2 regions of the Vescimonas fastidiosa genome follow, and region 2 is predicted to be linked to the other one. Evidence: predicted binding sites of a transcription regulator. Region 2 holds the regulator's gene; the other holds the start of a gene.
The links. The regulator HrcA, encoded in region 2, represses chaperone genes, less so after heat shock. The targets are predictions, from matches to a motif close to TGTTAGCACTCNNNNNNNNNGAGTGCTAACA.
Positions count from the first base shown of each region.

Region 1 (15,583 bases), on a different replicon from region 2:
GCTGCGCCAGGCGGTGGTGAGCATTTCCGACCTGATTCGGGAGACCGGATTCATTAACCTGGACTTTGCGGATGTCACCGCTGTGATGAAGGATGCAGGCCTGGCCCACATGGGCGTGGGCCGCGCCGCCGGGAAGGGTAAGGCCGAGGAGGCCGCCCGCATGGCCATTTCCAGCCCCCTGCTGGAGACCAGCATCCAGGGCGCCAAGGGCGTGCTGATCAATGTCACCGGCTCCATGGACATCGGCCTGGAGGAGGTGGAGCAGGCTGCCACCCTGGTACAGGAGGCGGTGAGCCCCGATGCGCTGACCATCTTTGGCGCCACTTTCGACGAGAATCTGGACGACGAGATCCGCGTGACCGTTATTGCTACGGGCTTTGCGGAGCCCGATGAGGTGGCGCAGATTTCAAAGCCTGTGGCCGGAAAGGCTGCCCCGGAGGCAAAGCAGCCCGCCCAGGAACCGACGGAGGGCATTACCCCGGAGGAAGAGGCGGAGCTGAAAAAGGAGCAGAGCCATTTCGACGATATTTTGAAGATCTTCGAGCGGGGTCAGAATTAAGCGCGGCAGCGGATATGTGGTAATATATGGAATATTAGAAAACGACCGGCCTGGGGCCGGTCGTTTTTGGCGTGTGGAGTCTTTGGAGTTGCGGATTGCCACAGCCAGTGTGCGCACTGGCTTCGCAATGACAGGCTTTTTGCAAGGAGTTCGGTGGTTGGTGGGCGGCGGGACACATGGGTCCCGCCCTACACGCATTTTTGTAGGGCAGGGCCCGTGTGCCCTGCCGGGAAATGCGATGATTGACGGGCGGCGGGGTGAGGGCACCCCGCCCTACGCATTTTATGGGGCGCGTAGGGGAGGAGCTCTCTTGCCCACCGTTGTGCCAACCGATTCCCGGCCACTGTCGTGGCCGCCAATCGGGGCACTTCCTCGAAATCGCCTCGCTTCCTCCGCCACCGGCGGCGCTTCGGCGATTTCCCCTCCCGCGGGCGACCGCAAGGGTCGCCCCTACGGAGGGTTACAAGCGGTGCGGTGCAAGCCCGGGTGGCGGGGTGAGGGCACCCCGCCCTACGGTGGAAATGTAGGGGCGGACGCCCCTGTCCGCCTGGTGCGGCGGGGTAAAAGCTTATCGGCTGCGATGAAAACCAACATTCCCCGTCGGCTTGGCCGGCGGGGAATGTTGGTGTATCACTTTTTCATGACGCAGACTGTAACAGCGCCGTTGGGGTACATCGTGATTAGGGATCGCTTTCCGTTTATGGTGGTATTCAGGGAAATATGATCCACCAGGTCCTCCAAATGGGTGGCATGGTACCGCGCTGTGATCTCTTCAAAGGTATCGTACTTTTGGTCGGGAATGTACTCGTCGTCATTCTCAAAAATAATGGTTATATTGGTGTAAACATGGTCCGGGTAATATTCCTTGAGAAAAGCCTGCATTTTTGAGACCCGATCGAGGCTTTCGACCTTGTAACAATAGATGCGATGGATGTCATCTTCATAAATCAATTTTGGCTCCATTGTGTCTTCCTTCCCCCGTGCGGTTCTCGTTCATTGGCAGCTTACGGTATTATTTTCTCATGCGAGGTCATTTTTGTCAATCTTTGCAGGAAAAACAGCGTAAGGAGGGGCGGGGTAGCACCCCGCCCCTACGGATGTTTGGGAGAGTTTACGGTGGCGGTCAGCGGGTTTGGCCGTTGCCGTGGATGATATATTTATAGGTGCTCAGCTCGTCCAGGCCCATGGGACCCCGGGCGTGGAGCTTTTGGGTGGAGATGCCCATTTCGCAGCCCAGGCCGAATTCGCCGCCGTCGGTGAAGCGGGTGGAGACATTGACATAAACGGCGGCACTGTCCGTTTCCTCCTCAAAGCGCCGGGCATTTTCAGCGTTTTCTGTGACGATGGCCTCGCTGTGGCCGGTGGAATGCTGCAAAATGTGGGCGATGGCGGCGTCCACGCTGCCTACCACAGCCACGGCCAGGATATAATCCAAAAACTCCGTGTCAAAATCCCGCTCGGAGGCGGGGGTGCCGGGGATGATCCGGGCCGCCGCCGGGTCCAGGCGCAGCTCCACGGGGATCTGCCCCGCCGCCCGGCGGTCATCCACCAGGGCTTTTTTCAGCATGGGCAGGAATTTTTCCGCCACGGCCCTATGGACCAGGCAGACCTCCTCGGCGTTACAGACGGAGGGACGGCTGGTTTTGGCGTTGATGATGATTTTTACAGCTTTTTCCAGGTCGGCAAATTCATCCACATAGACATGGCAGATGCCGGTGCCGGTCTCGATGCAGGGGACGGTGGCGTTTTCCACACAGGCCCGGATAAGGCCCGCGCCGCCCCGGGGAATGAGCAGGTCCACCAGACCCTTGGCCTGCATGAGCTGACGGGCGCTGTCGTGGCTGGTGTCCTCCAAAATATTGAGAATATCGGGGTTTCCGCCTGCGGCGGCGATGCCCTTCTTCAGAGCAGCGGTGATGGCCCGGGCGCTGCCGATGGCCTCCCGACCGCTGCGCAGGACGCAGACATTGCCGCTCTTAATGGCCAAGGCCGCGGCATCGGAGGTGACATTGGGACGGCTCTCATAGATGATGGCCACCAGGCCCAGAGGCACCTGCTTTTTATAGATGGTCATGCCGTTAGGGCGCTTCACCTCGCTGAGGATGCGGCCTGTGTGGTCCGGAAGCCGGGACACGGCACAAAGCCCGTCGGCCATGGCGGCGACGCGGCCTTCATCCAGCCGGAGACGGTCCAGCATCACATCGGAAATTTTGCCCCGGGCGGCTTCTACATCCCGGGCGTTGATGGCGAGAATGTCATCTGTATGCTGCCGCAGGCTCTGAGCCATGGACAGGAGCAGGCGGTTCTTATCCTCCGCCGTCAGGGTGTGCAGGCTGCTCCGGGCGGCCCGGGTGCGGCGGATGATTTCCATAGTCGTCATGGCGTTACACCTTTCTTTTCAAAAATCTTGTGCCCACGGGCTTGCCCTGGGCGATGTCGTAGAGCAGGTCGGGCTTACTGCCGTTGGCAATGACCATCTCACAGCCGGCAGAGGTGGCGATGACGGCGGCGTTGAGCTTGGTGACCATGCCGCCGGAGCCCAGGGCGGAGCCGGTGCCACCGGCCAGGGCGTAAATGTGATCGTCCACATTTTCCACGGTGGGAATGATGCGGGCATCGGGGTTTTGGTGGGGGTCGCTGTCGTAGAGACCGTCAATATCCGACAGCAGCACCAGCAGGTCTGCGCCGATGGCGGCGGCCACGATGGCGGAAAGGGTGTCATTTTCACCGATGGTGTTCTCCACGCCGATCTCGTCCGTGGCCACGGCATCGTTTTCATTGATGACCGGCAGGGCGCCCAGCTCCAGCAGGCGGGTGAGGGTGTTGCGCACATTGTGGCTGCGCTGCCCGTTTTTGATGTCCTCGCCGGTGAGCAGGAGCTGCGCCACGGTGTGATTATATTCGCCGAAGAGCTTATCGTAGGTGTAGATCAGCTCGCACTGGCCCACGGCGGCAGCGGCCTGCTTGCCGGGCATATCGGCCGGCCGACCGGGCAGGTTCAGCTTGCCCACGCCCATGCCGATGGCCCCGGAGGAGACAAGGATGATCTCGTGACCGGCGTTTTTCAGGTCGCTGAGTACCTTGCACAGCTTCTCGATGCGCTGGATGTTCAGCCGGCCCGTGGCGTGGGTCAGGGTGGATGTGCCAACTTTTACGGTGATCCTCATGGCGTAAACCTCTTTTCGGTGGGGTAAATGTATGGGAACTATTATACTGTGTCTTTCTCCGAAAAGCAAGAACCCGGTGGGGGCGGAGAGGGAGGATATATGGGATTTTTTGAGAAATATCCAAATTTATACGATTATTTTACATTATAATATAATAATATAAATCAATGAGCCGCAGAAAATCGAGACACATTCTCCTATAATTGCCGGTCATTTTTTCGCTCCGGCGGCGCAAAGTAAAGGTTGTCGTCGACGACAAAAATGAAAAAGCGAGGGGTGGCTGCATGTATGAAGCAAGAGGCAAATCCCTTTGGGGGCGCGCGGCGGCCTTGTGCGCGGCGATTTTGCTGGCGCTTACAGTCTGCGTCCGGGGCGCCTACGCCCAGGAGAAAACCGTGATCCCCTTGGGGCAGGCAGTGGGCATCAAGCTCTTTGCCGACGGCGTACTGGTGGTGGATGTGTCGGAGCTGGAGGACGGCAGGAGCCCGGCTCTGCAGTGCGGCATCCGAGAGGGCGACCTGCTTTTGACCTTTAACGGCGAAAAAATCGTTTCCACGGAGCACTTGCAGAAGCTGCTTCGGGAAAACGGCGATAAGGAGGCGCAGATGACCCTTCAGCGGGGTCAGGCGTATGAAACGGTGAACATCACCCCCGTGTGCGGCGACGACGGCAGCGTCCGCCTGGGGGCGTGGATCCGCGACAGCATGGCCGGCATCGGCACCATGACCTATTATGACCCCGAGAGCGGCAGCTTCGGCGCCCTGGGTCACGGCATTACCGATGTGGACACGGCCCAGCTTATGAGCCTGGGCTCCGGCTCCATTATGGAGACCACCGTGAAAGCGGTGAAGAAGGGCGAAAAGGGCGAGCCCGGTGAGCTGAAGGGCGACTTTTCCGTGCAGCGGGATGTGGGCACGGTGACGGTGAACAGTGACGGCGGCATCTTCGGCACCGTATCCGACGCCGATTTCCCCGCTCGGAGCCAGGCGGTGCCTGTGGCCGGTGCCGAGGAAGTGAAGCCCGGCCGTGCGGTGATCCTCTCCACCGTTTCCGGTGAGGAAATTCGAGAGTATCAGGTGGAGATCGTGAAGGTATTCCGGGATGCGGACTCCACCCGAAACCTGCTGCTGCGCATCACGGACCCGGAGCTGCTCCAGGCCACCGGCGGCATCGTCCAGGGTATGAGCGGCAGTCCCATTCTGCAAAACGGCAAGCTGGTGGGCGCCGTGACCCATGTGATGATCAACGACCCCACCCAGGGCTACGGCATTTTTGCCGAAAATATGCTGGTGCGGGCCGGATAAGGAGTGAGGCTTATGCAATCAATTTTGATCCGGGACACCACCCGGGCCCAGCGTGAACAGATCGTCCGGCAAGGCTTGGCCGCCTGCGGCAGCAGCTGTGAGGGCTGCAATGGCTGCGACAATCTGGGCGGCGGTCGGGTGGATGCCTTCTACCAGCCGTATATCGACGGTGAAAAGGAGCTGTGGGAGCTGAATGCGGAATACCGCCGGGGGCTCGTTCGGTAAAAGCGCACAAAAATGTCCCCCGCACGGGCCTTTGCGGCCTGTGCGGGGGACTTCTCCATTGACAATCCGCGCCCCGGTAGGGTACAATGGTAAAAAATGAGAAAGGGAACGGAAAAGATGATCGAAGGCAAGGAAAAAAAGTTCAAAAAAGGGCAGATCATTCTAAAGGAAAAGAGCTTTGAGCTGGCCATTTACGATGTGATGCTGGGCCGCGTGGGCGTGTACATCAATTACGGCACCCCGGAGGAGAAGCTGGTGGTGGAGATCGAAGCGGGGGACTTTTTGAATGTCATCAGCTTCCTGGAGACCCGCCCCCGGAACACCACGGCGGTGGCCCTGGAGCCCACGGTGGTGAAGATCATCAACCATGACAATTTCAGCATCTTCTTCCAGGAGAATCCGGCGAAGATCATGAGTCTTTTGGAGCATATGTCCGCCCGGATGCGTGCCCTGCAGCGAGCCTATGTGCAGGCCTGCCAAGCTCTGGAGAAATACGCCGATACGGACAAGATAAAAGAGGATAACCATGAGTGGTACGCCGAGCACAGCCACACCTATAAATTCTGGGCGGATATGTTCTTCGGCAGTGATGCGAAAAAGTGAAAGAAAGCGGGGGCCTGTCGATAGAGTGGTAGGAATTACGATAACGGTAAGGAAGGGCGTGTGAGGGAAACCCAAGAAGGGAGTCCCTTACCATTAAAATCAATGGTTTTTGAAACTTTTTTAAGGTTTCAAAAACCTGAGCAGCGTGGTAAAAATATTTTTTTGGCACGCTAAGCACCGAGGCGTTTGCCTCGGCGTTTTTTATATGGGGGACGAGTGGAGTATGTGGGACGCGGATTGCCACGACCAGTTTGCGAACTGGTCTCGCAATGACAGGGCTTTGCAAGAGGTGCGGTACAAACCCGGGCGGGCGGACAGAGGCGTCCGCCCCTACGAATTCTTTGCAATACAAATTTTTGCAATAAAAAAGGGATGCCGGTGAGGGCATCCCTATTGAGGTTTTACGCCGGGGCCATTGCCTTGGCGTGGGTCTGCGCTTATTCGATCTCCAGGCGCTTCGACTGCTTGGCCTCCTGGGTGACCTTGGGCAGGATCAGCTCCAGGACACCTTTGTCGTACTTGGCCTTGATGTTGGCGGTGTCGATGCCGGCGACATTGAAGCTGCGGCTGTAGGTGCCATAGCTGCGCTCGCAGCACAGGTACTTGCCGCGCTTATCCTTGTTCTCGTGCTCGGAATGACGCTGGGCCGAGATGGTCAGGACATCGTCGCTCAGATCCAGGTGGATATTCTCCTTCTCAAAGCCCGGCAGATCTGCGGTAATCTTGAAGTGGTCGCCCTCGTCGGTGACATCGGTACGGAAGGAGTCGGTGAAGGTCCGGCCAAAATTGGCCCAGGGATCATCGAAGAAGCTCTTTTCGACTTTCTCGATCTCGCGGAAGGGATCGAAAACACTCAGTGCATGATTACGATTCAACATGATGATGACCTCCTATATAAACGGTTTGGAATTACTTTTTCTGTTCCCCTCGGAACAATTATGATTCTACGGCGGAGGTGTGAACAAATCCAGTAATTTCTATGAACAGAATATGAATTTTAGCACTCTTGAGCGGCGAGTGCTAATTCGGCGGGAAACGAAAAACCGCGGGGGTGGCGACCCTCGCAGTTTTCCGAGTTCAGGGTTTGCTGTGGCAGCTTTTGCAGGCGCCGCAGGCACCGCAGTTGCCACCGCAGGAGTGCTTTCCCTGCTTTCGCTGGCGAATCAAATGGCGAACAATGAGAAAGATAACAGCAAGTAAGAGAAGGGAAATGACAATGGTTGATAGGTTGGCAGAAAACCAGGATAACATGGGAAAAACTCCTTTCCGTTAGATTTATTCAGACAGCCGCCACAAGGGCCTCCGGCCGGACGCCGGAGCGCAGGCAGCGGCAGTGGTCTGCCATGCAGGTCATGAAAGTAGGGAAGATCATTTCCTGCGGTTAGATTCATCTAACTGCTACGGAGTTTAGCACATCTAACCGACATTGTCAATAGGTTTTTGCAAGTTTTTTTGCAGACGGAGACGGAAATGGGGCAAAAGTGGGGGAGACGGTCAAGTTGCCGTGCTTTTGCACAAAAACGGACGGATTATTTTTATATAGCTAAATGAGAAAACGAGGACTTCCTTAAAAAAGACTTGAAATAGGAAACAAATTATTGTATAATCCATAGCGTAAAAAGGACAATGGGAAAAATAGTGTATCCATGCAGAGCAGTTGCAGGAATAGGGAGCGGGTCATTTCGGCGCTTTGATAATCGAGCTTTTTAATTGAGCGCAAAAAACCTGTGATTTCACTGGATTCCTTCAAAGAGCGATGGTATATTTTTTAAGGGTACATGAGTGAGCAGCACTTACTTAAATTATACAGAGATGTTGCGTACCGAACTGTCGATAAAGTAGGCTTACTACGATACCGGAAAGGGAAGGTGTGCGCAGGGAACCCAAGAAGGGTGTCCTGCGCTATTATCATTTGAAAACTCTTCAGCGCTTTAAGGACGGAGAGAATCTGATTGCCAAAGCCTTTGCTTTCAGCGAAGAAAGAATAATTGAAGGAGGAGTGAGTCGGAAGTGGAGCAGAAAAAGAAAACCAAGATTATTATAATTATATTGGCTGTACTCCTGGGGCTCAGCCTTTTGGTCCTGGCCGGTACCCTTATCCGCGCCAGGCTGACCGACAGCGATCCCGGCACCGTGACCGTGCCGGACAACCTGATTACCCCCGAGGAGGACACCGGAACGGAGGACACCCGGACTCCCGGCAGCGGCAGCGGCACCTCCTCCGCCCCGGCGCCCGCCCAGAGCGCCGCCGCGGCCCAAAAGGCGGCCACCATTGCCCTCTATAATAAGCACCCGGAGGACAACGCGCCCTTTACGGTGGGCAATATGTTCCCCGGCGACAGCGAGACAAAGTATTTTTGCGTGCAGGTGTCCTATCACGACAAGGTCACCGTGCATTATAAGGCCGTCGTCCGCCCGGGCTACGAGAAATTAGCCCAGGTGCTGCAGGTGCGGGTCAAGCTCCTCACCACAGGGGAGACCCTCTACGACGGCGGAATAGCGGCTATGCCCCAGAGCTTGACGCACAAGCTGGCCTCTGAAAGCTCCGTTACCCAGGAGCTATACTATGAGATCACTGCGTACTTAGACACAAGCGTGGGCAATGCATATCAGAGTCAGGACCTGATCGCCGACTTCCAGTGGTGGGTGGAGGAAACCGGCAGCCTGGACAACCCGGAAACGGGCGACGCCTTCCGGAGTATGCTGTGGGCCGTGGCCGGGGTCTGCTCCGGCGGTCTGCTCCTTCTCCTCGTGTTGCGCAGACGGAAGGAGGACGAAGCCGATGCCTGAGACCAAAACCGCTAAAAAGCTCACCGGGGGCATTATCACCATCATTATTCTTGTGATTTGCCTCTGCATCACCACCTTTGCTCTGGTATACACCTCCGTTTCCGTGGAGAACAATCGCTTCCACACAGGGGAGGTCAAAATCAATCTCAACGACGGCAAGCCCGTGATCCGGGAGCATGAGTTCCGTTTTGAGCCGGGGATGACCGTTGTAAAGAGCTTCTTCGTGGAAAACGACAGCACCTGGGATGTGTATTACCGGCTGTACCTGGACAATGTCTCCGGGGGTCTTGCCGATGTGCTGACCGTGACGGTAAAGGACGGGGACAAGGTCCTCTGCACCGGCACCGCCGGGCAGCTGACCCGGGAGAATGTCACCGCCGCAGAGGATATTCTGCCGGTGGGCCAGCGCCGGAATCTGACCGTGACCTTCCACTACCCGGAAAATAGCGGCAACGAGAGCGAGAACCTGGACCTCCTCTTTACCCTGTGCGCCGAGGCCACCCAAACCAAGAACAATCCGAATAAACTATTCCAGTGAAAAAACGATACATAAGGAGCAGCGCAAATGAAGGCATGGAAGGTTATCAGAAGCATTTTCGTGTGGCTGATGGTGGTTTTTGCCGTGGGGATGATGGTATTCACCGTCATATCCGTGTCCACCTTTGACCGGGCGGATCGGAAGCTCTTCGGCTACAAGGCGTTCATCGTCCTGTCCGACTCCATGAGCAAAACCGACTTTAATGCCGGGGATTTGGTGCTGGTCAAGGAGGTTGACCCCGCCACCCTGCAGGAGGGCGACATCATCGCCTACACCTCCCAAAACACCGCAAACTACGGGGAAACCGTCACCCATAAGATACGCAGGCTCACCACCGACGCCAGCGGCGAGCTGGGCTTTATCACCTACGGCACCACCACGGACACGGACGACGAGACCGTGGTCACCTATCCCTATGTGCTGGGCAAATACAGCAGCCACATTCCCAAGGCGGGCACCTTCTTCCAGTTCTTGAAGTCCACCCCCGGGTATATTGTGTGCATTCTGGTGCCGTTTTTGGTGCTGATTCTGCTGGAGGGCGTGCGGTGTATTCGCCTGTTCCGCAAGTACAAGGCGGAGCAGCAGGCCCAGCTGCAGGCGGAGCGGGATAAGATTGCCGCCGACCGCGCCGAGACCCAGCGGATGATGCAGGAGCTGCTGCAGATGAAGGCGCAGATGGCGCAGGAAAAGAGCACAGACGAAAAAACGGAGGATAATACCGCCGACACTACCATGTTGTAAACGCGGAGAGCCGCGAGTACATAAGGAGGTTGCGTTTATGCAAACTGCACAACTGGCAAATCCCACAATGGGGGGGGGGGTATGGACGCCCCTGTTAGTCAAAACGACTAATCGCTCTGGGGGAAATGCAAAATGACAAAGCTCCGATTTTGGCGGCATTGTTCGGAGCTTCGGTTCCCGAAATGCCGACAAAATTATAAAGGAGAAAGCAAACGATGACAAACAGCAAATCCACTAAGCGGGCATTGCTCACTAGCGTACTGGCGCTGCTCATGTGTGTGACCATGCTCGTAGGCGCCACCTTCGCGTGGTTTACCGACACCGCATCCACCGGTGTCAACAAGATCCAGGCGGGGAATCTGGATGTGGAATTGGAGTACAGCAAAGATTTCACCGAATGGAAAAAGGTGAACGATACGACTAAGGTGTTCGAGGACAGCACACTGTGGGAACCCGGTCGTACAGAGGTCGTATATCTTCGCGTCAAGAACGCAGGAACGCTTGCACTGAAGTATACGCTCGGCATTTATAACCTTTACAATAGCACCGGCAAAAATGTTTTGGGCAACAAATATAGTCTCAGCGACTATGTGAAGCTGGGCGTAGCGGAAGCCGATGCTGCATATGCAGACCGTGCGGCGGCGATCAGTGCTGTTCAAGACAGCGCCAAAACGCTTAATAGTATTGGAGACACCGGTGTTGTCGGTGCAGACCTTGCTACCAACACTACAAAGGTCTATGCAATGGTGCTTTATATGCCTACGGAAGTCGGAAACGAAGCTAACCCGAAAAATAATGATCCGTATTGGGCGGCAAAGGTTTCCTTCGGTATCAGTGTAAGCGCTACACAGGCAATGTCTGAATCGGATTCGTTTGGCAATACATACGATGAAGATGCTGCCGCCATTCTGTCTGCAATCAGCTTTTCTTCCGGAAAGCACGAAATCACCCAGAATATGCAGGCGAGCGGACGCTTTGGCGCAGTGCAGGCCGAAAGGACCGCTAAGTTTACAATCAACGCCGATGTGTATGCCGTATACACTAAGGATACAAGCGGCACTACCGGCGGAGCCATGGCTGTTTCTGCTGATGGAGACAGTAAGGTCATCATCAACGGCGGTGATTTCCGTCAGGTCAGTGTACCTGCCGACGACCCTGTATGCGATCTGATTTACGCTCTGGGCAATGCTCAAATCGAAATCAATGGCGGTACCTTCAAGGCTGTTCTTCCCGAACGCACCCTGAACTGCCTGGACGGCTCCAATGCGAAGATCACCGTTAAGGGCGGCAGCTTCTATATGTATGACCCGTCCCACCCGACCCTTGGAGACAACGAAGTTGTTGTTGCAGCAGGCTACCATGTAGTGCAGGACGGCGACTGGTATAATGTTGTTGCTGACTGACTTACGATTATAAGATTCCTAAGCCCTCTCCGCCCTCGGGCGGAGGGGCAATCCAAGGGCATAGGCGAGGGCGTATGTCTTTGGATTGCCTTGGTGTAATCACGGGAAAATCCGCGTTTACATAGAGTTATTAAAGTAGTATAATTGGGAGGAAAAACACGATGGAAAACAGCAAATCCACCAAGCGGGCATTGCTCACCAGCGTACTGGCTCTGCTCATGTGTGTGGCCATGCTCGTAGGCGCCACCTTTGCGTGGTTCACCGACACCGCAAGCACCGGTGTCAATAAGATCCAGGCGGGGAATCTGGATGTCAAGCTCGAATATGCAACCGCATGGAACGATGACGGCAGTGTTAAGACTTGGGCAGATGCCGAGGGCAAGACTCTTACTTTCAAGACCAAAGACAATAGAGCCGCCGACCAAATCCTCTGGGAGCCGGGTTGTACATACGAGCTGCCCGAGCTGCGCGTTGTCAACAACGGCAACCTGGCGCTGAAGTATAAGGTTGTCGTTTCCGGAATTCAGGGCAGCGCTAAGCTGAACGAAGTTATCGACTGGACAATGAAGCTGGACAATGCCGATTTTATTATGGGCAGCGAGCATAGTTTGGTTGCTAAGAATAATGACACCGTTGACTTTGATATCTTCACCATTTCCGGTACGATGGACAAGAACGCCGGTAACGAGTATCAGGGTCTGTCCATTGATGACATCTCCATCACCGTGTACGCCACGCAGGACGCCGTGGAGAACGACAGCTTCAGCAATACCTATGATGAAAATGCCGATATGACTCCCGATAACTTAGACAAGCTGCTTTTTGTTAATCTGACGGTTCCCGTTGCGAAGAATGCCGAGGGCAACATTATAGATACAATCATCAGCAATACTGTTGATGAAGATATTAACATTGAGAATCCGAACTTTACTTTCGCGGCTCAAATTCCCGCAGCAGCAATTGACCCGGATGCTTCGGAGCTTAAAGTTACCGTTACTCCGAAAACTGCCGCACCTGCAGGAATCTCCGTTTCCTCCGATCAGGGTGTGATGCCTTATGAGATAAAAATTGAGGGAATCAAGGCAGATAATGATGCTGTAATTCCGGTAGTTTTCTATATCGGCAAAAACTTAAAAAATGTTAAGGTATACCACAATACCACGGAACTGATCCCCAATTACGGCGGAGAAGATTGGGAAAGCTTCGGCTATAATCCCGATACCGGCTTTTTGGCGGTTTCTCCCAAGTCCTTCAGCCCCTTTACGGTGGTGTATGACGCCCCCGCTATGACCGTTGACGGCGTCGCTTATTACGATCTGACAAGCGCGGTAACTGCGGCTTCTGAGGGCAGCACCATTACTTTCTGCAAGAGCACATCAGAGTCTATGAAATTAGACCTTACCGCTCCCATGGAACTCAAAGGCATTACCTTTAAGGCGCTCTCCGGTGTGAGCATTCACGGTTTGCAGCTTGCCTCCACCAGCGCAAAAACTCGTTTGACTTTGGACGGCATCAAATTTGAAGGCATTTCCTTCACGGATCGAGTGGTAATCGGACAGGATACATCCTCCTACGGTCTGTCAAAGTGCACCGACATTACCTTCGATAACTGCAAATTCAATCTGGCTACCTCGACCGAAAAATACCCGGATGCAATCAAACGCATGGGCGCCACGGTTTCCGGTACGATTTCCGAGAAGGAAGCCGTTGCTTACATGAGCGGACTGACGGTCAAAAATTGCAAATTTACCAATGTCCGCTATGGCGTTTATGGCGGAAAAGTGCGGAATACTACCGTGGAAAACTGCACCTTCACCAATTGCTCCAGCTATGCTGTACGCTTTGAGGATGTTGCCGGCAAGTTGAATGTCATCGGCAATACTGTCAATAAGGCCGGGGGTGTTCTGTCGATCAATACCGTCGGTAACAACTATTCCACTACCGACATTCAAACCGATGTAACCATCAAGGACAATAATGCTGTCAGCATGACCTGCCGAAACGGCTATGTGTTCGTGACGGCCTACGACAATGCCAAAAAAAGCGGAAAATCCACCTATACCATCACCGGCAACAGTTGCACCTACACGCAGTCTTTTGATGAACCGCTGAATGGCTTCCGTATTAAGAGCACCTACGGTCCCAGCGTAGCCGAGTTTATTGAGAATAAATAATTATGTCCCTTTCAGTCCCCTCCGCCTATCATGGCGGAGGGGCCATCAAAGGGCATAAGCAAAGCCTTATGTCTTTTGATGGCCTTGGTGTAAACGCGGAGAGCCGCGAGTACATAAGGAGGTTGCGTTTATGCAAACTGCACAACTGACAAATCCCACAACGGGGGGGGGGTGGATGGATGCCCCTGTTAGTCAAAACGACTAATCGCTCTGGGGAAAATGCAAAATGACAAAGCTCCGATTTTGGCGGCATTGTTCGGAGCTTCGGTTCCTGAAATGCCGACAAAATTATGAAGGAGAAAGCAAACAATGACAAACAGCAAATCCACCAAGCGGGCATTGTTCACCAGCGTACTGGCTCTGCTCATGTGCGTGACCATGCTCGTAGGTGCCACCTTCGCGTGGTTCACCGACACCGCATCCACCGGTGTCAACAAGATCCAAGCAGGTAACTTGAAAATGGAGGTTTCTTACAAGAACACCTCAGATGGCGAATTCACAGTTTTGAAGGAAAACACCAATGTTTTCATGGAGAATGCTCTTTGGGAGCCGGGTCATGTTGAGTACGCTGTGCTGAATGTGAAGAACATCGGCACTCTGGCACTCAAGTACAATCTGGGCATTAACATTGCCAGTGAGACCGGCAGCACCAATGTCGACGGAAAAGCATTTAAGCTGTCCGACTACATCCGCTTCGCAGTGCTGGATGGCGACCGGACCGGAAACAGCGTTGACCGTGATGCTCTGGTGGCCGCCGCAACGGACAGCAAGCTCATCAAGGAGGGTTACACCGCAGAGGACAACATGACTGCCGGTGCTAATAAGGTCGTGACCCTGGTTGTCTGGATGCCCACCACCATTGGCAACGAGGCCAATCACAAGACGAGCGCAACTGCTCCGTCCATCGACTTGGGCATCAGCGTGGTGGCTACGCAGTACACGCACGAGAACGACAGCTTCGACAATCAGTACGACAAGGATGCCCAGTATCCGCCCAAGACCATTTCAGTAACGACGGCAGAGGAGTTCACCGCTGCGCTGAAGGATGCCAAAGCGGGTGACACGGTAAAGCTGGCAGCCTCTGTAACCGGCAGCAGCGCGTTTACGGTCAACAAGGAGCTTACTATTGACTTGAACGGTTATACCCTCAACAGCACGAATAAAAATACGCTGAAGCTTGCGTCCGGAGCGGAGCTGACCATGAAGGACAGCAGCGCCGATCAGAGCGGAAAGCTCAGCAACGGTTATGTAGGCAAGGCCGATGTCACAATGATCGATCTCGGAGCTCAAGCCAAGTTTACATTGCTCAGCGGTACGCTGGAGGGCAATGAAAAGGATAATCTCTATTCTATCGTGATCGGCAACAGTGCGAAGAAGGAGTGTACGGTTACCATCGCCGGCGGTACAGTTACGGTTCCTGAGAGGCAGACCAAAAGCCGTGCCATCAGCGCCAGCAATGGCATGACTCTGAACATCTCCGGCGGCCAGATCATCGGCGGTTTGTACGGATTGGATCTGTATACGGGCTCGCATGCCACGGTGACGGGCGGCAGAATTTTGGCGAACGCAAAGGATGGCCGTACCGATGAGTACGGAACATCCTATGCGGTGCACGCCAAGGGCGAAGCAACCCTCACGGTCGGTTCGCTGAGTGTGGAGAGCAGGCCGGAAATCAAGGGCATCAAGTTTGAGTCGAGCGGCGTGAAGACTGAACTCCCGACGATTACGCTGGTGAAGGGTGACATTACAAACCCGGTGTATTCGATGGAGGTAAAATACAACTACTCGCTGTTCAAGCTGGGGATTACGGCCGATGCTCCCGTGACATTCGTGGACGATACGGCGCACTATTTCCTGGCGGACGGTCTGCAGATGGTTCAGAACGGCAGCACATGGAGCGTTGCCGCTCAATAAGGGATAACAGAGGTTTGTCCTCTCCGCCCTCGGGCGGAGGGGCAATCAAAGGGCACATCCCCGGGCGAGGGCGATATGCCTTTTGATTGCCTATCATTTTTCGTGATAACCGTGAAAGGAGCGCAGAAGTATGCGGCTGTTTACCCGGGTGGGCTACCGACCCAA
Region 1 is NZ_AP023415.1:95,021-110,603, forward strand. It holds gene ftsZ (cell division protein FtsZ) at 1-559, shown strand, start outside; gene KI236_RS00460 (hypothetical protein) at 1,190-1,522, opposite strand; gene KI236_RS00465 (glutamate-5-semialdehyde dehydrogenase) at 1,683-2,939, opposite strand; gene proB (glutamate 5-kinase) at 2,944-3,726, opposite strand; gene spoIVB (SpoIVB peptidase) at 4,011-5,030, shown strand; gene KI236_RS00480 (hypothetical protein) at 5,043-5,255, shown strand; gene KI236_RS00485 (Crp/Fnr family transcriptional regulator) at 5,373-5,858, shown strand; gene KI236_RS00490 (Hsp20/alpha crystallin family protein) at 6,296-6,736, opposite strand; gene KI236_RS00495 (FeoB-associated Cys-rich membrane protein) at 6,936-7,109, opposite strand; gene KI236_RS00500 (LPXTG cell wall anchor domain-containing protein) at 7,869-8,648, shown strand; gene KI236_RS00505 (TasA family protein) at 8,641-9,186, shown strand; gene KI236_RS00510 (signal peptidase I) at 9,214-9,927, shown strand; gene KI236_RS00515 (TasA family protein) at 10,143-11,330, shown strand; gene KI236_RS00520 (right-handed parallel beta-helix repeat-containing protein) at 11,492-13,504, shown strand; gene KI236_RS00525 (SipW-dependent-type signal peptide-containing protein) at 13,814-15,418, shown strand; gene KI236_RS00530 (hypothetical protein) at 15,549-15,583, shown strand, end outside.
Region 1: KI236_RS00490 (Hsp20/alpha crystallin family protein) is a predicted target of HrcA. The motif match lies at 6,854-6,884, and genes of this name have one in related genera.

Region 2 (15,583 bases):
ATTTTTGCAGGATGCGATTGGCTTTTTCAAAGGCGGAGGGGATGGCCTTTTGTCGGCGCTGCTCCTCCGAATACCACGACAGGTCCCCCTCGCCGGAAACCAGGACGGCATAGCCCTGCATCTGCCAGCGGACATGGGTGAATATGTGGACGGCCTGCCAGGACTCCTCCCAATGCAGGGGCGTAAGCCCCCAGGCGGCCAGCTGCCGGGCAGCCTGGGCTTCCGTGAGCAGGCCCGGAACATTGGGGTACTCCCAAAGCCCCGCCAGGAGGCCGGTCTTAGGGCGCTGCCCCAGGGCCACGGCGCCGTCCGGGCGGCGCAGAAGAAACACGGTTTTTTCCTCCGGACGCTTGTCCTTTTTAGGGGCGCGGACCGGGATACGGGCCTGACTTCCCTCCCTTTCGGCGGTACAGAGGCCCCGGAGAGGACAGTCGGGGCAGCGGGGGGCGGCAGGCAGGCACAGGGCTGAGCCCAGGTCCATAAGGGCCTGATTGAAGGCGCCGGGGCGATCCGAAGGAACCACCTCGGTCATCCAGCGGGTGATCTCTTTTTTGGTGGACTGCACATCCCGGTCCCAGCCGGTTATGCGGCTGGCAATGCGCAGAACATTGCCGTCCACCGCCGGAACGGGGAGTCCGAAGGCGATGGAGAGAATGGCTCCGGCGGTATAGTCCCCGATGCCCGGGAGGGCGATGAGCTCTTTATAGTCTGCCGGAAATGCACCGGCGTAGTCCTCTGCCACTATCCGTGCGGCCTTTTGCAGATTGCGGGCGCGGCTGTAATAGCCCAGGCCCTCCCAGAGCTTCAGCAGCTCCTCCTCATCGCCCCGGGCCAAATCCTGCACCGTGGGGTAGCGGGCCATGAAGCGCTGAAAGTAGGGCAGCACGGCGGCCACCCGGGTCTGCTGGAGCATGATCTCCGACACCCAGGTGCGGTAGGCAGACACCTCCTCCCGCCAGGGAAGGACGCGTCGGTTTTCGTCGTACCAGGTCAGAAGGGGGCTGACGATGGCTTGCAATTTTTCAATATTTTGTTCCATAGCTTATTTCAGAAAACGGCGGGCATAGCCGCAGCGGCGGCACAGATCCTCGGAGGGCCGGCGAGCGGCAAAGCCTGCGGCCATGGCGGCGGCTCGAGAGCTTCGGAGGATCTCCGGCAGGGCTTGGGTGAAGAGATTTCCCAGGGCGATGGTGCCCTCGCTATCCAGGCAGCAGGGGGTGACGGTGCCGTCGCACAGCACCGCAAGCTGCCGCGTGAGGCCGTGGCAGAAGTTGGCCCCGGTCTCCGGGGCGCTCAGGTCCGGCCAGGCAAAGCGCTCCGCCCGCTCCAGGAAAAGATTTGGGGACAGGGTGCGGTTTCCACGGGCGTCTTGGGGCAGGGCTTCCGCATTTTGGCCGATTTGCCCGGATAGAAAGCGCAGGATCTCGGCGTTGCAGCGCTGGGCGGCGCCTTCGTTCCACAGGCGCAGGGCGCAGAGGGTACCCTTTTGAGATAGGGGCAGGACAGCGTCCCACACACCGCGGAGGTAAGCGGTCATATCGCCGCTTTGTGCGCTGCCCTCGAAGCTGTGGAGGGAGACGCTGAGCTTGTGAAGACCCGGGGCAGAGAGAAGGGCATCCTTTTGCCGGGGCAGCAGGGTGCCGTTGGTGACCAGGCAGGTGCGAAAGCCCAGGCGATGAGCGATGGCAAGCAGCTCCGGCAGCTGCGGATGCAGCAGCGGCTCGCCCAAAACATGGAGATAGAGATAGTCGGTTTCGCCCCGGAGCTTTAGGGCCAGGGTCTCAAACTCCGCCGGGGTCATGGTGCGCGGAGGGCGACGGGTGCCGTGGCAGAAATCACAGGAGAGGTTGCAGCGGTTGGTGATCTCGATGTAGATGCGGTTACGCATGGGCGGCGGTCCCTCCCCCGAGTATTGATGTATGGAATTTATTTTATCATATTTTGGGGCGGGGTGCAATGGGAGGTTGCAGGGAGTGCGGTACATTGGGCGGACAGGGTCGTGCTTCCTTGGCGGTGCGTAGGGGAGGGGCTCTGCCCCTCCCGGCGGGCGGGGAAATCGCCGAAGCGCTGCCGGTGGCAGAAGAAGCGAGGCGGTTTCGAGGAAGTGCCCCGATTGGCGGCCACAACAGTGGCCGGGAATCGGTTGGCACGACGGTGGGCAAGAGAACCCCGCCCCTACGGACAGCTCGGTGGCTGGTACGGCGGGCCGATGTAGGCATCGGCCCCTACGGAAGTTTTATTGGGAGTGTGGGGGATATAAAAAGGAGCGGCATTCTTTTAGAATACCGCTCCTTTTACACATTATATTTTTTGCTTTTTCAGTCCGTTATGAGGATATAGCTGCCGGTGACGGGAGGCGTTTGGGTCAGCTGGACCAGCCGGGTCTCGGCATTGAAATCGGCGGGGAGGGTGGCGGTCAGGGCGGCCAGGTCCACGGTCTCGGAGTCCGCATAGATGCGGTCAAAGAGAGCCAGGACCGCCGGGGTCAGGCCGCTGTTTTCCGGGGCGTTTTTCTCGATAGACACGGACAGGGCCGTGGTCTTGGGAAGGGTTTCCCGGAGGGCGGCGATGAGACTGGTGAGCACCGCCGGCTTATCCGTGCCGTCCGGCACCAGCATGGCGTCCATATTGCCCACGGCGGGCCAGCCGAAATTATCCAAAACGATCTCATCCACACCCAGATCCGCCAGGTCCTTGCAGACCTGCTTGAGATAAGCCTGGGCTGGGGCCTTGGTGGGGTCCAGCCAGCACTGGCTGCTGTAGTCGTACCAGAGCCACTCGTCCCAGGTGCGCAGCAGACCCGCCTCATCCACATGGTTCTGGGCGTAACCGGTGTCGCCGAAGGCGCTGATGCGGGCCACCACATGCTTATCCGAGGCGGTGAGCTTCTTCAAATTCTCCGTGCTGACGGCGGAGCCCACGGTGCCCGATGCCTGGAAGGAGGGCTGATAGGTAAAGGTGCCGTCCGGGAGCTTTAAGGTGAGGACGACAGTCTTATCGCTGCCGCTTATGAGGGCGGTGACATCCTGCTCCAGGGCGCTATCCGGCTGAGCGGTGGCATGAATGACCTCAATGGTGGGGCCCTGGGGCTCATCCCGGGTGAAGTCTACATCGTCGGGGTTGGGGCTGTCGTCGGGGGTCTTGGTTTGATCGTCCTTCTTATTCAAAAAGGGAAGATCCAGGTGGACCTTGCCATTTTCATCGTAGACAAGGTGATTCTGGCAGTACAGGAAGGCGCCGCCTGCCAGCAGCAGAAGCACCAAAATGGGGATGAGTATTTTTTTCCAAAGCGGAGTCCGTCCGTGATAGCTATTATATCCCTTGGTGGCCATGAGGCACCTCCTTTTTGCGTTATCAGGGCTGGATGCTGTCCAGCAGGGCCACGCGCCGGGCGTGGCGGCCTCCCTCAAACTCGGTATTCAGGAAGACCTCCACCATACGCCGGGCCAGGTTGGGGCCCACGATACCCGCACCCATGGCGATGATATTGGCATCGTTATGGCGGCGGGTCATCTCGGCGCTGAGGCTGTCGGAGCAGAGGGCGCAGCGAATACCTTTCACCTTATTGGCGGCGATGGAAATGCCGATGCCGGTGGTGCAGATGACGATGCCCTTGTCGCATTCGCCGGAAGAGACCAGACGGGCCACCTTTTCACCGTAAATGGGATAGTCTACGCTGTCGGTATTATAGCAGCCCACATCCTCAAAGTCGATGTCGTGCTCCTCCAGCCAAATGAGGATGTCCTGCTTGAGCAGATAGCCGCCGTGGTCGCAGCCGATGGCAATTTTCATGGTGATGTCTCCTGTGTTCTTATAGTTTTTTGAATTCGGGCTTTCCGCCGGTAAAGGTGGTGAAATACCGGAATCCGCAGTCCCGGAGGAGCTGCTGGCGCTCCCTTATGACGCAGCCCACATCCTTGGTCTCGTGGGCGTCGGAGCCCAGGGTGATAATTTCGCCCCCCATCTCCCGGTACAGACGCAGCAGGTCTGCGTCCGGCAGGGGCCGGTTTCCGCGGTTGGTATTACACTCGATGCCCACACCCTTGGGAATGACGGTGGAGAAAATCTCCTGTACCCGGTCGCGCCAGGGGTCGAAGGTCAGGTCCATGTTCAGATGCTCCTTGAGATACCGCAGCGGCAGGGTCAGGTGACCCAGGACGCTGAAGCGGCCCCACCTGGCAATGGCCAGAACGCTGTCTAAGTAATCCTCGATGACGGCGGCATAATAGTCGGGACTCTTTCCCGCCTCCAGGAAGTAAAGGTCCAAACAATGGAACTTTTCACTACAAGTATGCACCGAACCGATGGAAAAGTCCAGCTTTTTTGCAGAATTCAGCAAAATTTTCGCTCTGTCGAAGGCCAGATTGGCCTCCCCCAGCTCCGCGCCCAGCTTAATGGACAGTTTATCGCCAAATTTATCCACCGCTTCCAAATATTGGGTCATGGAAGCGTCCCAGTCAAAGCTGTCCCGGGGCTCATTAGACCCCCAATAGATGGTGTCCACATGGTCGGTGATGCAAATTTCATCCAGTCCGGCCCGGAGGGCGGCCTCCGCCGCCTGGGACATGGTCATCTTGCCGTCGGGAGAGCAGGTGCTGTGTACATGGTAATCCGCTGCGTACATAGAGGCCTCACTTCTTCTTGAAAAAGCTCTTGCGCTTTTCGTAATTGTTTTCACCCAGGGTCTCGCTGAACCTGCGCAGGGCTTCCTTCTGCTCCTTATTCAGGCTGCGGGGCGTCTCAATGACCACGGTAACATACTGGTCACCCCGGCCACGGCCATTGAGCACGGGAACACCCTTACCCTTGAGACGGAACACGGTGCCGGTCTGGGTGCCCTCGGGGATGGAATACTTCACCTTGCCGTCGATGGTGGGGATCTCCAGCTCTGCGCCCAGCACCGCCTGGGTGAAGGTGATGGGGGCCTCGCAGAACACATCCACGCCGTCACGGCGGAAAATCTCGTGGGGCTGGACCATAACGGTGATGAGCAGGTCGCCTGCGGGACCGCCATTTTTACCGGCGCCCCCCTGCCCCCGCAGAGAAATGGTCTGGCCGTGGTCGATGCCGGCGGGGATATTGACCTTGATGGTCCTGCGCTTACGCACGGCGCCGCTGCCGCGGCAGTCGGAACAGGGCTGGTGAATGAGACGGCCTGTGCCGCCGCACTTGCGGCAGGGACCGTTGGAGGCGAACACGCCCATAGGGGTCTGGCGGCGGGTCTGAACGGTGCCGGAGCCGTGGCAGTCGGGGCAAATCTCCGGCGTAGTGCCCGGGGCGCAGCCGCTGCCCTTACAGGTGGGGCACTGCTCGCTGCGCTCGATGGTGACGGACTTTTCGCAGCCGAAGGCCGCCTCCGTGAAGCTGATGGAGACACTGGCCCGGATGCTCTCACCCCGCTGGGGGGCATTGGGGTTGCGGCGCTGGCCGCCGAAGCCGCCGCCGAAAAAGCTGCCGAATATATCGCCCAGGTCGCCGAAGTCAAAGCCGCCGCCATAGGCACCGCCCCCGGCTCCCGCGCCGTAGTTGGGGTCTACCCCGGCAAAGCCGAACTGATCGTAGCGGGCCTTTTTCTCCGGGTCGGACAGGACCTCGTTGGCCTCATTGACCTCCTTGAACTTCTCCTCGGCCTCCTTATCGCCGGGGTTCATGTCCGGGTGGTACTTCCGGGCCAGCTTCTTATATGCTTTTTTAATTTCGTCTTCCGAAGCGCCTTTTTGGATGCCCAGCACCTCGTAATAATCTCTTTTTTCAGCCATACAATATTGCTCCTAACGCCACAAACAGGGACAGGTGATCCTGCCCCTAATTTGCGGTTTTTTGGTTACTTGTTCTGATCGTCCTCGTCAACCACCTTGTAGTCGGCGTCGTAGTACTGGCCGCCCTGGGCACCGGCATCGGCGCCGGGCTGCTGGGCAGCGCCGTCACCCTGAGGTGCCTGCTGCTGATACAGCTTCTCGCTCATCTTATAGAACTGCTGGGTCAGCTCCTCGGTAGCGGCCTTGATGGCGTCGCTATCCTCACCCTTGAGCTTCTCCTTCAGCTTGTCGATGCCGGCCTGGATGGGGGCCTTCTCGCTCTCGGGCACCTTGTCGCCCACCTCACTCAGGGTCTTTTCGGCCTGGTAGACCATCTGATCGGCCTGGTTGCGGATCTCCACCTTCTCCTTGATCTTGGCATCCTCGGCGGCATACTGCTCAGCCTCCTTGACGGCCTTCTCAATATCCTCCTTGCTCATGTTGGAGGAAGAGGTGATGGTGATGTGCTGCTCCTTGCCGGTGCCCAGGTCCTTGGCGGAGACATTGACGATGCCGTTGGCATCGATATCGAAGGTGACCTCGATCTGCGGCACGCCGCGGCGGGCCGGGGCGATGCCGTCCAGGTGGAAGCGGCCCAGGCTCTTGTTGGCGGCGGCCATCTCACGCTCACCCTGGAGAACATTGACCTCCACGGAGGTCTGGTTATCGGCAGCAGTGGAGAAGATCTGGCTCTTCTTCACGGGGATGGTGGTGTTGCGCTCGATCAGACGGGTGCAAACGCCGCCCATGGTCTCAATACCCAGGGACAGGGGGGTGACATCCAGCAGCAGCAGACCCTTGACATCGCCGGTGAGAACGCCGGCCTGGAGAGCGGCGCCCATGGCCACGCACTCGTCGGGGTTGATGCCCTTGAAGGGCTCGCTACCGGTGAAGTTCTTCACGGCCTCCACCACGGCGGGGATACGGCTGGAGCCGCCCACCATCAGGACCTTAGCCAGATCAGAGGGCTTCAGGCCCGCATCGCTCATAGCCTGACGCACAGGGCCCATGGTGGCGTCCACCAGATGGCCGGTAAGCTCATTGAACTTAGCCCGGGTCAGGGTGACATCCAGGTGCTTGGGGCCGGTGGCGTCGGCGGTGATATAGGGCAGGTTAATATTGCTGCTGGTGACGCCGGACAGCTCGATCTTGGCCTTCTCGGCGGCCTCCTTCAGACGCTGCATAGCCACCTTATCGCCGGAAAGGTCGATGCCGTCGGTGCGCTTGAATTCACTCACCAGGTACTTCATGATGCACTGGTCGAAGTCATCGCCGCCCAAGCGGTTATTACCGGCGGTGGCCAGGACCTCGATAACGCCGTCGTCAATTTCCAGAATGGACACATCGAAGGTGCCGCCGCCCAGGTCGTAGACCATGATCTTCTGGGCCTGCTCCTTATCCACACCGTAGGCCAGGGCCGCGGCGGTGGGCTCGTTGATGATACGCTTGACCTCCAGGCCAGCGATCTTGCCGGCATCCTTGGTGGCCTGACGCTGGGCATCGGTGAAGTAGGCGGGGACGGTGATAACCGCCTCGGTGACGGGCTGGCCCAGATAGGCCTCGGCGTCACCCTTCAGCTTCTGCAGGATCATGGCGCTGATCTCCTGGGGGGTGTAGGCCTTGCCGTCGATGTTTACCTTGTGGTCGGAGCCCATCTCACGCTTGATGGAGGAGATGGTGCGGTCGGGGTTGGTGATGGCCTGGCGCTTTGCCACCTGACCCACCATACGCTCGCCGGTCTTGGAAAATGCCACCACAGAGGGGGTGGTGCGGTTGCCCTCGGCGTTGGCGATGACAACTGCTTCGCCGCCTTCCATAACGGCTACGCAGGAATTGGTTGTACCCAAATCAATACCGATAACTTTAGACATAATAATTGCCTCCTAAATCTATAAACGATTTTTGATTACTTTTATAACGGGACTGCGCCCGGAACATACCTATTTTAATTGGCCACCTTTACCATGGCGAAGCGGACCACTCTGTCACCCATCTGATAGCCCTTGCGGAATACCTCCGCCACCGTGTTCTCGGCGAGGTTTTCATCGTCGATGTGCATGACGGCGTTGTGCTTTTCCGGGTCAAAGGGCTGGCCCAGGGCCTCGATCTCGGTAACGCCCAGCTTCTCCAGTACGGCGGCGAACTGCTTGCAGATCATCTCCACGCCCTGGCGATGAGGATCGCCCTCCTCGAACTGGCTTACGGCCCGGTCCAGGTTATCCGCCACATCCAGGAAGGGCTTCACGGTGTCCAGCTTGGCATCGGAATAGATGCTCTCCTTCTCCTTGGCGGTGCGCTTACGGTAGTTGTCGTACTCGGCGGCCAGGCGAAGATATTTATCGTTGCCGTCGCTGAGGAGCTTTGCCAGGCTCTCGAACTGCTCCATCTGCTCCCGGCTGACGGTGAAGGTCTCCTCCACCTCCGGCACCTCCGGCGTTTCCTCTGTCGGGGTCTCCTGCGCGGTCTCCGGGGCGGTCTGCTCCGGCTGCTCCATATCCTTTTTCTTTTTTTCACTCATTTTTTATTCTCCTCTCCCGGGGGTAGCTCCCGGGGCTTTTCAAACATACGGCTGAGGCTCTCGGCAAAGTAGCTGAGCCGGGCCGCCACAGTGGCATAGTCCATGCGGGTGGGGCCTACCACCCCCACAAGGCCCCGCATATTCTCGCCTATATCATAGCTGGCAATGACCACACTGCTGTCCTTCAGGGCGTCGTTTACATTCTCCGGGCCGATGAGAATCTGCATAGGAGCCCCGCCCACGGGAACAGGCAGGTCCTCCTTGCTGTCGGAAATAAAACTCATAAGCTCGTGGGCCTTGTCGGCGTCCCGATACTCCGGGAACTTCAAAATCTGGCTGGCGCCGCCGGTAAACACCTGCTGGGTCTGGGCCTGGGTGAGCAGCTCTCCGGCGTAGTCCACCACTTGGTTGAGCAGCAGAAACCACTGGCCCTCCACCTGGTCGCTGAGATTCATCAGGTGTCCGTTCATCTCCGGGGCGGAGATGCCGATAAAGTGGGTGTTGAGCAGGTGGCTGATTTGGCGCAGATGCTCCTCCTCCACCAATAATTGCAGGTGCATGAGCTGGCTTTTGACCCGGCTGTCGGACAGCATCACCACGGCAATAAAGCTATCGCTGCTGACGGCAATAAGTTCGAAGCGCCGGACCGTAACGGCCTGCTTATGATCGGCCACGGCATAGGCCGGGTAGCCCACCAGGGTGGAAGCCATCTGCCCCGCCCGAGCCACCACCTGATCGATCTGCTGCATCCGGCCGCCCAGAGCGGAGGTGATCTTCTCGGCCTCCTCGCTTGTGACGGTCTTGTGCTCCATGAGCTCGTTGACATACAGCCGGTAGCCCTTGGCCGACGGGATACGCCCGGCGGAGGTGTGGGGCTGCTCCAAATAGCCCATTTCCTCCAGGTCCGCCAGCTCGTTGCGCACGGTGGCGGAGCTGATCTTGCCGGGCATCCGCTCCACAACGGTCTTGGAGCCGATAGGCTCGGCAGACTGGATGTAGCCCTCGGTGACGATCTTCAGTATTTGCTTTTTTCGATCTGTCATTTCCATAGCTTTCTCCGTTTTTAGCACTCTATTCTCCCGAGTGCTAAACGCAGTTTACCACCTGTTTCCGCAGATGTCAAGAGGTGTCAATGTTAAACTATTGTGAACACGGAGCGTTTTTGCCGCGGGGTCGGCGCAGCGGGCCGGGAAGGCCGCAGCCTCCGGATCAAGGGCAGAATAAGCCCGCCCTTCGGCGCATGGCACCGAAGGGCGGGTACATCCGTTCCTGCCGCTATCGCAGAATTTCTTTACCGTCCGTAGGGCGCTTACAGACGGAAGTGTTTTTTCAGCCGCTGGTTTTCTCCCAGCACCAGCAAGGTCACGCTCCCGTCCAGCACGGTTTCCGGCGAGACATTTACCTCGGTTTTACCGTTTCGCTTCACGCCGAGGATATTGACGCCGTATTTCCTGCGGATATCCAGCTGGCCAATGCTGTGGCCCTGCCAGCTTTCCGGCACGGCGACCTCGATGATGGCGTGGTTTTCATCCAGCTCTATGTAGTCGAAGATGTGGTTGGCGGTATAGCGAATGGCCGCCCATTTTGCCAGCTGCTTTTCCGGGTAGGCCACTGCGTCCGCGCCGTTACGCAGCAGGAATTTCGCCTGCACATCCCGCTCGGCCCGGGACACCACATATTTTGCGCCCAGCTCCTTGAGCAGCGATGTTGTTTCCAGAGAGTTCTGAAAGCTCCCGCTGATGGTAACATAGCAAACATCATAGTTGCCAACACCCAGCGAGCGCAGAAAATCCACCCGGGTGCTGTCGCCGATCTGCGCGTTGGTGACAAAGGGCATACACTCGTTGACCCGCTCCTCGTCCCTGTCCACCGCCATTACCTGGTGTCCCAGCCTGCTCAGCTCCATAGCCAAATGCCGCCCGAAGCGGCCAAGTCCAATCAATAATACGCTTTTCATCGTGTACTCCTTTCAGCCTACGGTGATTTTTTCCTGGGGATACCGGGCATAAGTGAGATCATGCCCGGAAAATGCGGCGTAGATCAGGGTCAGTCCCCCTACACGCCCGAAGAACATCAGCAGAATGAGTATTCCCTGGGACAGCGTACCCAACTGTGGTGTCAGGCCCAGTGTCAGGCCCACCGTTCCCGCAGCGGAGGCCGTTTCATAGAGGCAGGCCCCCAGCGGCAGCCCCTCCACAGCGCCGATGATCGCCGCGCCGGCAACGGTCAGCGCCAAATACAGCAGCAGAATGGCGGCAGCGTTCCGCACAGCGGAGGGCTCCAGCCGGCGCCTAAAAAGCTGCGGGTCCTCCCGCCTGAAAAAGGCGGCCACCGCGTTGGCGGCCAGCACAGCCAGCGTTGTCACCTTCATACCGCCTGCGGTGGAGCCGGGGGCGCCGCCGGTGAGCATCAGCAGGATCGTAACCGCCCGGGAGATATTGCTCATTTCCGTCAGATCCACTGTATTGTAGCCGGCCGTTCGGGGCGTGACCGCCTGAAAGAGCGACGCCAAAATGCGCTGCCCTGTGGGAAGGTTCGAAAAGTCCGTCAGGAAAAACAGCAGCGCCGGAAGCACAATCAAAACTGCCGATACGCTCAAAATGACCTTGCTCTGCATACGGTAGCGCCGCAGGTGCAGGCCGTGGGTGCAAACATCATCCCATGTCAGAAAGCCGATGCCGCCCACGACGATCAGCAGCATAATGACGATATTCACCAGTGGATCGGCGGCATACGCCGTCAGGGAGGGGTACAGCGTCCCGGCACGGCCGAGAATATCGAATCCCGCGTTGCAGAAGGCGGAAATAGAGTGAAAGACCGCCATCCATACCCCCCGCAGGCCGTAGTCCCGGCAAAAGGCCGGCAGCAGCGCCAGGGCGCCCACCAGCTCTACCAGGAATGTCCCCCTGAGAATAAATCTCGTCAGGCGCACGATGCCGCCCACCGCCGGAGCAGAGATGGCATCCTGCATGGCGCTGCGCTCCTGCAGCGAGATATTTTTCCCCGAGAGCATCAGAAATGTTACAGCCGCCGTAATGACGCCCAGTCCGCCCACCTGGATCAGTAGCAGAATAACCCCCTGGCCGAACGAGGACCAGTAGGTGCCGGTGTCCTGCACCACCAGTCCCGTCACGCAGACGGCGGAGGTGGAGGTAAAAAGCGCCTGGGAAAACGGCGTCCAAGCCCGCTTAGCCGCCGAGAGCGGCAGCATCAGCACCAGGGCGCCCAGCAGGATAACCCCCGCAAAGCCTAAAATCATGATCTGAAAGGATGTTAAGCGGCGTTTCCGCCGGAAACCTGTCTCTGTCACACAGCTCACCTCCTAAAATGGACCTTACTCCCAATTTCGCGTACAGTAGTATAGCACGGTTTTTCTATTTTGGCTGTATAGATTTTGTTAAACATAGGCAGCGTGCCGAAAAAATTCTTTTCACCCCGCTGCCTATACCTTTGAAAAAGCCTCCGGACGGAGTTGATAGAAGTGTTTTTCTATGATAGAATCAAGGTAACACACTTCTGGAGGTGCGACCTTGAAAACGGATCCCCTGGCTCAGCTGCGCGCCGGCGCGCCGCTGACTACCCGTCAGCAGCTGTCCCTGACGCTGCAGCTCAGTTGGCCGGCCATTATGGCAAAGCTCGCCACCATCATCATGCAGTATATCGATGCAGCTATGGTGGGCCGTCTGGGTGCGGCCCAGGCGGCGGCGGTGGGGCTGGTGGCCTCCACCACCTGGCTCTTCGGAGAGCTGTCTTATGCGGCGGCTATGGGCTTCAATGTGCTGACGGCCCAGCGGGTAGGCGGCGGCCGCTTGGCCGAGGCCCGCAATATCCTCAAGCAGGCGCTGGTGCTGTGCCTGGGGTTCAGCGTGGTCATGGCAATGCTGGCGGCGGCACTGTCCGGGCCGCTGCCCGGAATACTTCGGGCAGACCGGGACATTTGGCAGGATGCCTCCGCCTACTTCCTGGTGTATAGCCTGTTTCTGCCCGCCCTCCAGCTCAATAATGTGGCGGCCGGCCAGCTGCAGGCCACAGGCAATATGCGCACGCCCGGTATCTGCATGGTGGTCATGTGCGTGCTGGATGTCGTGTTCAACACCCTGTTTATTTTCCCTACCGGTACCATCCGGCTCGGCTCCCTGGCCCTCCCCGGCGCCGGGCTGGGCACGGCAGGCGCCGCGCTGGGTACAGGCCTTGCTGAGCTGGTGATCGCTCTGTATCTGCTGCATTTTGTTCTGCGCCGCAATCCGGTGCTCCGTTTGCAAAAAGGCGAGCCTCTGCGTTTTAATCGGACACAGCTATGCACCATGCTCTGCATTGCCGCGCCTGTGGCCTCGGAGAAGGTCATACTGACCACAGCGCAGATCGTGTGTACCGCTATCGTGGCGCCCCTGGGCATGGTGGCCATCGCCGCCAACTCCTTTGCGGTCACGGCGGAGAGTCTGTGCTATATGCCCGCCTTCGGAATTCAGGGGGCCGCGGCTATGCTGGTGGGGCAGTGCGTGGGCGCAGGGCGGCGGCAGATGGCCCGCCGGCTGGGCTGGGTCACGGTGCTGCTGGGTGTAGTCATCATGGTCATCACCAGCGGGCTACTGTATCTCTTAGCTCCGCAGATGATGGCAATATTGACACCGAACCCGGACATCATCGCCCTGGGCACCCGTGTTCTGCGCATCGAGGCCTTTGCCGAGCCTCTGTTCGGCGCATCCATCGTGGCCGGCGGCGTATTTCAGGGCGCCGGCAGCACGCTGATACCCACGCTTTTCAATTTGGGAACTATGTGGGGCATCCGCATACCCCTGGCGTGGCTGGCTGCGCCCCGCTGGGGGCTGCCCGGCGTATGGGCGGCTATGTGCCTGGAGCTGTGCGTCCGGGGTATTCTCTATCTGATACGGATGGCCGGCAAGCGCTGGCTCCCCGTCCTGGAAGCCCAAGGTGCCGCCCACAGCGTGTCCGCAGCGGAAGGGGGCCCAGTATCCACACCCCCCGAGGGGGAGATGGCAGGAGACGGTATGCCTGCCGTCAAGGACAGATAAGCTAACAACGAAAAAGTGCTGAAAGGAAGGCTTTTCGCCCATAATTTCCGCCCATAAAATGCCCCGGCCCGCAGGTCAGCACCCTGCAGGCCGGGGATGCTTTATTCTCTTGGCAATCTGCACTGTTTCAGCCCGGCGCAGGGGGGTTACCCCTGGGTCTGGTCGGGCTTATCCGCATCCGCAGAGGGCTTATCCTCCCCCTCGGCAGGCTTATCCTCCCCCTCGGCAGGCTTATCCTCCCCCTCGGCAGGCTTATCCTCCCCCTCGGCAGGCTTATCCTCCCCCTCGGCAGGACTTTCCTCCCGGGGCGCGTCAAAATCCGGCATGGGGATGGGCTCAGACACAATATTTATGTGCTTGGCCGGAGCCTCGATGCTGTTGGGGGTGGAGGGGCGGAAGGCCTTGGGCGCATCCTCCCGGGTGGCGCCGTAGTTGTCCACGGTCTCCGGGTCCCGGCCCTCGATAATGGCCATCATCTCCTGGCCGGTAATGGTCTCCTTTTGCAGCAGGTAAGCGGCGATCTTGTCCAGCAGCTCCCGGTTGTTCTGCAAAATTTCCTTGGCCTCCCGGTGGCACTGGCGAATGATCTTGATGGTCTCCCGGTCCGCCGCCGCGTAGGTCTCCTGGGCGCAGGTCATGGAGTAGCTGCCGTCCAGGTACTGGCTCTGCACAGACCCCAGGGCCATCATGTCAAACTCGTCGCACATACCGAACCGGGCCACCAGGTTTCTCGCCAGCTCCGTGGCCCGCTCAATGTCGTTGGCTGCGCCGGAGGTCATGGTGTTGCAGACGATCTCCTCACTGGAGCGGCCTGCCAGCAGCGTGCGGATTTCCGTCAGAATGTCCTCCTTGGACATGAGGAACTTCTCCTCCTCCGGCAGGTGCAGGGTGTAGCCCAGAGCCCCCTGGGTATGGGGGACGATGGTGATTTTGCTCACGGGCTGGGCATTTTTCTGCTTGGCGGCCACCAGGGCGTGGCCCACCTCGTGATAGGCGATGATGCGCTTTTCCTGGTCGGTGATGACGGTGCCCTTCTTCTCCGAGCCGGCAATGACCACCTCGAAGGCCACCAGCAGGTCGTTCTGATTCACGGCCTTGCGGCCCTTGCGCACCGCCCGGAGGGCGGCCTCGTTCACCAGGTTTGCCAGGTCTGCGCCCACGCAGCCGGCGGTGGCCTGGGCAATCTTTTCCAGATTCACATCCTCGGCCAGATGGATGTTGCGGGTGTGGACCTGCAGGGTAGCCAGGCGGCCCGCCAGGTTGGGCCGGTCCACGGTGATGCGCCGGTCGAAGCGGCCGGGACGCAGCAGAGCCTTGTCCAGCACCTCCGGGCGGTTGGTGGCGCCCAGGACGATAACGCCCTTGCTGGGGTCAAAGCCGTCCAGCTCCGCCAGCAGCTGGTTCAGGGTCTGCTCCCGCTCATCGTTGCCGCCGAAGCGGCTGGCATCACGGGACTTGCCGATGGTGTCGATCTCGTCGATGAAGATGATGCAGGGGGCCACCTTGGCCGCCTCCTTGAAGAGGTCACGCACGCGGCTGGCGCCCACGCCCACGAACATCTCCACAAAGTCGGAGCCGGAGATGGAGAAAAACGGCACATTGGCCTCCCCTGCCACAGCCTTGGCCAGCAGGGTTTTACCCGTACCGGGGGAGCCCACCAGCAGCGCGCCCTTGGGGAGCTTGGCGCCGATGGCGGTGTACTTGCCGGGATTGTGGAGGAAGTCGATGATCTCCTCCAGGGATTCCTTGGCCTCGTCCTGCCCGGCTACATCCTTAAAGGTGATGCCGGTGGATTTCTCCATATACACCTTGGCGTTGGACTTACCCACGCTGCCGATGCCGCCGATACCGCCGCTGCTCTTGCTCAGCAGGCGCATCACCAGCAAAAATGCCCCCAGCATCAAAATCGTGGGCAGGATATAGGAGATCATAAACTGCAAAATGGGGCTCATCTGCTCCACCACCGGAGCGGTGTAGGCCACATGATGCTCATCCAGCAGGTCGTAGAAATTGTTGCTGTTGATTTGCGTGGTGTAAAGAGTGACCTTGGTTTTCTCGGAGTTTGTGTAGGTTTTGGGCTCCTTGCCGCTCTCATCGGTATAGACATAGCCATCGATGGGGGTGGCGAGGATCTGTCCGTTTTTAAACTCCACCCGGGCGATTTTGTCCTCTCGGACCAGATCGGTCAGGGCGCTGAAATCCACCTCGAAGCTGGTGGCCTTGTTGGCCGCGTT
Region 2 is NZ_AP023416.1:71,820-87,402, forward strand. It holds gene mutY (A/G-specific adenine glycosylase) at 1-1,039, opposite strand, end outside; gene KI236_RS07500 (radical SAM/SPASM domain-containing protein) at 1,043-1,888, opposite strand; gene KI236_RS07505 (putative glycoside hydrolase) at 2,319-3,332, opposite strand; gene rpiB (ribose 5-phosphate isomerase B) at 3,355-3,792, opposite strand; gene KI236_RS07515 (histidinol-phosphatase HisJ family protein) at 3,812-4,624, opposite strand; gene dnaJ (molecular chaperone DnaJ) at 4,632-5,759, opposite strand; gene dnaK (molecular chaperone DnaK) at 5,825-7,669, opposite strand; gene grpE (nucleotide exchange factor GrpE) at 7,744-8,316, opposite strand; gene hrcA (heat-inducible transcriptional repressor HrcA) at 8,313-9,365, opposite strand; gene KI236_RS07540 (potassium channel family protein) at 9,626-10,273, opposite strand; gene KI236_RS07545 (TrkH family potassium uptake protein) at 10,286-11,575, opposite strand; gene KI236_RS07550 (MATE family efflux transporter) at 11,847-13,349, shown strand; gene ftsH (ATP-dependent zinc metalloprotease FtsH) at 13,496-15,583, opposite strand, start outside.